2 linked regions of the Synechococcus sp. PCC 7335 genome follow. The protein of the gene in region 1 interacts with the protein of each later gene in a pairwise test. Links are inferred from orthologs where the notes say so. Each region holds a gene or a part of one and is shown on either strand. Other genes may lie near its edges.

Region 1 (3,292 bases):
CTCAAGCACAGTAGGCTAATCCCAAAAACAATCAGCGCAGCATGTAGTACTAACATGCCAACACGACTCCACTCGTACTGATACTTGAGCTGCTGGCGGTGGTTTCTGAGTCGCTTGATATTAGTTTTGATATCAGCTCTGAAACTATCAGATTTGAGGCGGTCAGCCTCAATTAGATTCGAAGTAGTATCGAGCTCGCCAGAAGAACGAGTGAGCCGTTGATAGCGTGACTTCGCTTGGCGTATCTGTTGCAAAAGCATGTCTTGCCGTAGCCACGCCCCGCATAGCAACCCGGCTGAGAGCAACATCATTAGGGCCGAGTTCAGAATAAGCAAGATGAGCTGATTCGTCTGTTCGATACTCATAGGTCGAAGATGCACACAGCACTCAAGACTAGCAGTTCAAATGTACTATACTACTCTGACAATCACAAGTGCATCGATCGCAGCTTTGAATTTCGCGACCACAATGTTTTGATAAAGAAGTATCTTGCAACCCTAGCCTATGGCTTTTCAATCTAAGCGATCGCGCATTTTTCTATTCTTTGCCATTGGCTTTGGTATGGCATTGTTGTCTGCGCTGCTCAAAAGTGCGATCGCCTGGATAGCTGATATTTATATCTACTCGTTGCCTTGGGTCGGCGGCTTCCTCCGTAGCGTCGAGCTAGCCGAACTCTCTAACTTACCAGCCTTCGCCTTACTAGGGGCTGGCATTGGCGCTGCAACCTACTTTCTGCCCCGTCACTGGAACCACAAAGCCAAACTCGCACTGTTTGTACTCTTGAGTCCTTTTGTTTTTAGCGCTAGCTACCTTACTCAGCAAAATCTCTGGATTAAGAAGGTCGCTGCTCGGACAGAAACGTCCTACCAAGATGCTAGGGAACTCACCAACCAATTTTTAGAGCGTGAAACCAACAACAAAGGCTACTTTGGCTACTTCCCTCTTAGCACTCGACTAGTCGAGCTACCGGTCCAACCTGACATCTTAAATTCAGAAACTGCTGTCGTCTCAAGCGATACACTTACCGATGCACTAGCTAGCTACGATGATCCTATGGCGAATGCTGCGGTCTTCCTGTTTAAGCAAGTCGGCTGGCTGATCCGATTTATGTACATCATTGTTGCTGCGCTGACTGGTCTAATCTACTACTTCAAAGGTTGTGATTGGGCAGAAGACACCTACCAACGCGCCGCAGGCAACACTCATCCGAGCGCCACGAGAAGACCAAAAGTGCGTTGATCCTAAAAGTGCGTTGACCTAGGTATCCTTAGCCACTTAGCGAGATCTTTGAGCCCCTTTCACCTCGACACTTGCACCTCCATGATGTCTTCTGTCTCTACGGCTGCTTTAGCTATACCTGCTTTGAGCGTCATGATATTAGCAGGCGGTCGCAGTCGCCGTATGGGAAAAGATAAAGCGCTGCTGCCAATGGGAAACGGACAGTCGCTGTTACTCAACACCGTTCAGATTGCCCAAATGCTATCAACAGAGACCGTTGTCGTTACGCCCTGGCCAGAGAGATATCAAGACTCAATCCCAGATTCTGTCAGTTTTATTAAAGAGCCTTTGCCACCTACTAGACCCTATAAAGACCTACTTTGTGCCGGACCACTCAGTGGTTTTGCATATGGATGGCAGGCTATCTCCTCTGACTGGTGCCTCTTACTTGCCTGCGATCTACCCCACCTAGAGGCTGCGGTCATACAGCGCTGGTGGGAATGGCTAACAGCCTATCTAAATGACACACAAAGCCCCATCCCTATGGCCTCTCTAGCCCCGGGTCCAAAAGGCTGGGAACCCCTTTGTGGCTACTATCATCGCGGTTGTGTCCCCTCGCTCAAACAGTATCTACATAGAGGTCAAAATTATAGAGGTCAAAATTCTTTTCAAACCTGGCTGTCTAATGCACCGATTGTGCCTTACAAATCAGTCCCTAAAAAAATGCTATTCAACTGCAACACGCCTGCCGACTGGGCAGTAGCAAGTGCTCAGTCTGACATCTCCCCTTGATCTCTAACCCCCTTTGAGACGCGCCCGAAACGCCGTCGGAACGCTGCGCTCTTCCTTACTGAATAGTTTCCATCTAATGGTTCGCTTCTTATTTGTATGAGCATATGCCCGAGTTGTACACTCCACACATGCCCTCAAAAAGTGTTGCGAGATATGAGTTTTCTTATCATTCCAAACTTACTTAAGCGCCGCTGAAGCCTCTTTTTGACCATTCAGAATTTGTTAAAGCCTTTTGTGGAGGAGCTTTGGCTGAATGTTAAGCTCTGTAATGTTTTTCTCAGGTAATTCCGTTCAATAGGCCACACTCCTCTATGATTGAACAAGAATTATTTGCAGCTGTTCACAAAGTCTGGAGATTCAAGCGTGGCTCTTCCGTTATTGACCTATTCCCCCAAAAGTCAGAACCAGCGGGTTGAGGGGTTTACCGTCCAGGGCGACGATCAGCCCACTATCTACAGCGCTGAAGCTCTTCTTGAGTACAGCGAAATGACCGAGTTGATCAATGCGGCCTATACTCAGATATTCTTCTACTGCTTTGAAGCAGATAAAGAGCCTTTCCTAGAGTCCCAGCTTCGTAACAGTCAAATTACCGTGCGCGACTTCATTCGGGGTTTGATGCTCTCTGATACCTTCTTACGCAACTACTACGCGAAGAACAGCAACTACCGCTTTGTAGAGCAGTGCATTCAACGCGCATTAGGCCGTGACCCTTACAATGAGCGCGAGAAGATTGCCTGGTCTATCAAGATTGGCACCAAAGGCGTTGAGGGATTCATTGATGAGCTGCTAGATAGCGACGAGTATATGGAGAACTTTGGCTACGACATCGTTCCTTACTATCGTCGTCGGGTGCTACCTGGTCGCGAGATCGGTGAGCGTCCTTTTGATATCAAGTCTCCTCGCTACGATGAGTACTATCGTGGCATCCTAGGATTTCCTCAGCTTCTGTGGCAAGAAGAAGTTCGTCGCTTCAAGCCTCAAGAAAAGAAAGCAACTGCTGGCAACCCTTCCTTGTATTTGGATATGGCTCGCAGCGTAAATCCTCGTCCCGCGCAGACGCCTCGTACGAACCTCTCTTCTATTAACATCGGAGCGACTGTACCTTTCCGTAAGCTAGGTGTCCCTGTTGCACCAGAACCTTCCAATAGGTAAATTACAGGGACTTGAACGCTTATTCGTCTTTTCCTCAAAAGGTTATAGACCGAGATGGGTTTTCTCATCTCGGTTTTTTTTATAAACGCTTTACAGAATAAGGGGTACCGCTGCTATTAATGGGTTGAGC
Region 2 (3,232 bases), 3.2 Mb from region 1 along the record:
AGCAAGTCATGCTGCGCCAGTGCATTGTGATAGTGATTATTGTGTAGGACTTCTCCGGCGACGGTGACGATACTGCAATAGGCACAAGTCATATTCGCAGCAATAATGACTGATTCCATTGCTGCGCGAACTTCAGCTTCTGTCTTTGCGGTACGGGTAGCGGCCATGCCTGCCTTATGAGCACGGGTTGTGACCGAAAGCGCCTTTCGGATAGATGCAATCGCGCCGCTATCTTGAATCATTCGCAGTCTGACGATAGCTCTTTCTAGCCTGTGATCGCCTAAAGGCTGATGCCGCTGTAAGACGATACCTTGCTTTAGAAGTACTTGGTCCATTGCCTGGACGGTTTCATCACGTTCGCCCAGGGTAGCTGCGCCTTGAGCAAAGTTCGCCAGCTGACTAAGTGGATATGCCTGCGTCGCACCGATTTGCTCAGCGATGTCGCTGCGCTTAGGCGCCGGACCGTGCCAAAGAGCGTCGTCTGGGGTGCTGTCATCGACAAACAAGATCAGCCGATCGCCATCTAGCAAGATAGCGGCGTTTTGCAAAGGAAGGCCAGCGAAGTAGAGAAAGTGGCTGCTCGCACGAAAAGGGTAGATATTCGCTGTGAAATTGCGTGGTTTAGCCGTGCCAGACCACAGCAGGACCGGAAAATCGATCAGCTGAGCGAGACGATGACGGCGCGATCGCAATGTCTCTACTAGCGAAGGTGTATCAAGATCACCATCCGATTGAGCGTGAGCTGGAGAAAGGCAATTCGGCGCGGTTTGCATGGGATATGGTACTTTGCTTGTTATTGATATTCTCTTCTATACATGTTGCCAGCGGCTGAAGCAGAACGGTTAATCTTTACGTTGGTCTCACCTATTGAGGCAGTAGAGACCCTGAGGCTGACTACGCCAGCCGTCGCTGCAGACGCTTTAGGACGGGTGTTGGCTGAGCCGGTGACTAGCAGAGTAGACTTTCCTCACTGGGATAATTCAGCGATGGATGGTTACGCCGTACGAGCAGACGATGTGCGCTCTGTGCCCACACAACTGAGCCTCATCGAAGAAATTCCAGCCGGGCGATCGCCACAAAAGCGTATCGACACCGGACAGGCTGCTAGAATTTTGACCGGTGCAATGCTGCCTGAGGGTGCTGATACCATCATTATGCAAGAAGAAACCGAACGCGTTGGCGATCGGGTGACGATTTTAGCGGCTGCGCAGCTAGGGAAATTTGTTCGTAGAAAAGGAAGCTTTACCCAGGCAGGCGCGCAGATCCTAAAGAAGGGGACCGTGGTTGCACCGCCAGAAGTTGCACTACTTGCGGCCACGCAACAGACTGAGCTAGCGGTGTACCGTCGCCCTCGAATAGCTATCCTTTCTACTGGGAGTGAGTTAGCCCAGATCGATCAACCTTTGCAGCCGGGTCAGATTGTAGATTCTAATCAGTATGCGCTGACAGCACTAGTAGCGAAGACAGGCGCACTACCCGTGCCGATAGGGATTGTGCAAGATGATCGAGCCAGCGTGAAGGCAGCGATCGCCTCTGCTTTGTCCCAGGCTGATATGGTGCTTTCAACTGGCGGTGTGTCGGTCGGTGACTATGATTATGTCGATCAGGTTCTAGAAGAGCTAGGCGCAAAGCTTCATATTCGCTCAGTAGCAGTGAAACCCGGCAAGCCGCTGACGGTCGCGACTATAGGCAGTCAGCTTTACTTCGGATTACCTGGCAACCCAGCTTCAGCAATGGTGAGCTTTTGGCGGTTTGTAGAGCCTGCGATCGCTAAGCTCTCGGGTAGACAAGCCCCTTGGGTACCTGAGTTTGCGATGGCAAAAGCAACCGTTGAACTAACAGCGGGCGGCGGACGTGAGACGTATCTATGGGGACAGCTCAGTACAGACGAACATGGCTATTGCTTTGGACGAGCAGAAGGCGGGCATAATTCAGGAAATTTGGTGAATTTGGTGAATACGAGTGGGCTAGGTATAGTACCGCAAGGACAGACAAAGATAGCAGCTGGCGCACCCGTAAGAGTGCTGAAAATTCGATGATAAGTGGTGGATATGCGATCAATTGTTACAATCAATTGATGTTATTAATCTGATCAAGCCGGTTAGGCACAAGTTGACTCTTCAATAGTTTTTGAAGGCGTGTGATCGCTAGGACATCTATGACTTCTAAGTACGACGATAGTGAGCTCCAACCAGGGTATCTGTCGGCGTCTTCTGAAGACCAGGCAGCGATTCCACCAGGTGGCGTTGAGGTAGCGCCGAAGAACCGTTCTTCAGGCAGTAGCTTGCTAGTTATGGGTTGGCTGCGAAGCTGGCCAGTGGTAGTGCTCGTAATTTTTGGCTTTCTAGGTACGGTGGGTACAACGGCTGTCTTTAGCTTGTTTCGCATGCCCAGCAGCCCCAATTGTCGGACTATCTTTTGGCCAACTGCGTCTGCCTCGTTGAGATTGCAGTGCGCTGAGACCTATGCAGAGAAAGGAGATGCTAAGAGCTTATTAGCAGCGATTGATCTAGTTGATCAGCTTCCCGAAGATCACCCGTTGCGTCAAGATATCATCAATAGGCGGATTGACGACTGGGCCAATTCACTACTAGATCTAGCTGAGCGTTCTTTTGAGGAAGGTGACATTGAGGGCGCGATCAGTAATGCGAGAGAAATTCCAACCCGAGCAGCCGCTTCGAAGACTGTAGAAGATAGGATTATCCGTTGGAAAGAGATTTGGAAAGAAGGTGCAGATATCTTTAGTAAGGCCAGGAAGCGGCTAAAAGAGAAAAACTTTCAAGCTGCTTTTACGCTATCTGTTGCTTTGCTGGACGTCGATAATCAGTACTGGTCGACTGAAAAGTACGGTGATTTGACGAAGTTGATCAGTCTTGCGAGGGAGGATGAGCGTACGCTCTCTAAAGCCCTAGCTTCTGCAAAGACGGAGACGCTGAAAGGGTTTTCAAGCGCTTTGAGTCAGTTAGAAGAAATTACTGAAGAGAGCGTTTTCTACAGAGAAGCGAGAAAAGAGAGAAAAAATATCGCTAACCGTATGCTGTTAGTAGGAGAACAGCTACTGGCAGATCGTCAGGTAGTATCAGCTCGGGCTATGCTAAACGCCATTCCTAAAGATGCTGGGCTAGGAGAAGAGGTGGCCGACCTTCAGATTTTTGCAGCGGCTTATCAGCAAGCCTGGATGAGTACGATTGGTAGCCTAGAAGCAGCTATCACTCAGATGGAACGATTAGGT

What was found.
Region 2: the proteins of S7335_RS06460 (region 1) and glp interact in binary tests that used the Escherichia coli proteins (3 or more experiments, as listed by UniProt). The link is inferred for Synechococcus sp. PCC 7335 from one-to-one orthologs.

The regions. Positions count from the first base shown.
Region 1 is NZ_DS989904.1:1,451,424-1,454,715, reverse strand. Bases 198-3,166 are described here. They hold S7335_RS06460 (molybdenum cofactor guanylyltransferase), read left to right. Parts: upstream 198-1,323; coding sequence 1,324-2,010; downstream 2,011-3,166. Other genes in these bases: S7335_RS06455 (phycobilisome rod-core linker polypeptide), read left to right, coding at 2,374-3,162; S7335_RS06465 (hypothetical protein), read left to right, coding at 505-1,239; S7335_RS06470 (hypothetical protein), read right to left, coding at 198-365. In the rest of the region: more of S7335_RS06470, read right to left, coding at 1-197. UniProt on the Escherichia coli protein: Transfers a GMP moiety from GTP to Mo-molybdopterin (Mo-MPT) cofactor (Moco or molybdenum cofactor) to form Mo-molybdopterin guanine dinucleotide (Mo-MGD) cofactor.
Region 2 is NZ_DS989904.1:4,670,640-4,673,871, reverse strand. Bases 19-2,927 are described here. They hold glp (gephyrin-like molybdotransferase Glp), read left to right. Parts: upstream 19-815; coding sequence 816-2,039; downstream 2,040-2,927. Other genes in these bases: S7335_RS19530 (hypothetical protein), read left to right, coding at 2,159-2,927; S7335_RS19540 (aminopeptidase P family protein), read right to left, coding at 19-773. Outside these bases: more of S7335_RS19540, read right to left, coding at 1-18; more of S7335_RS19530, read left to right, coding at 2,928-3,232. UniProt on the Escherichia coli protein: Catalyzes the insertion of molybdate into adenylated molybdopterin with the concomitant release of AMP.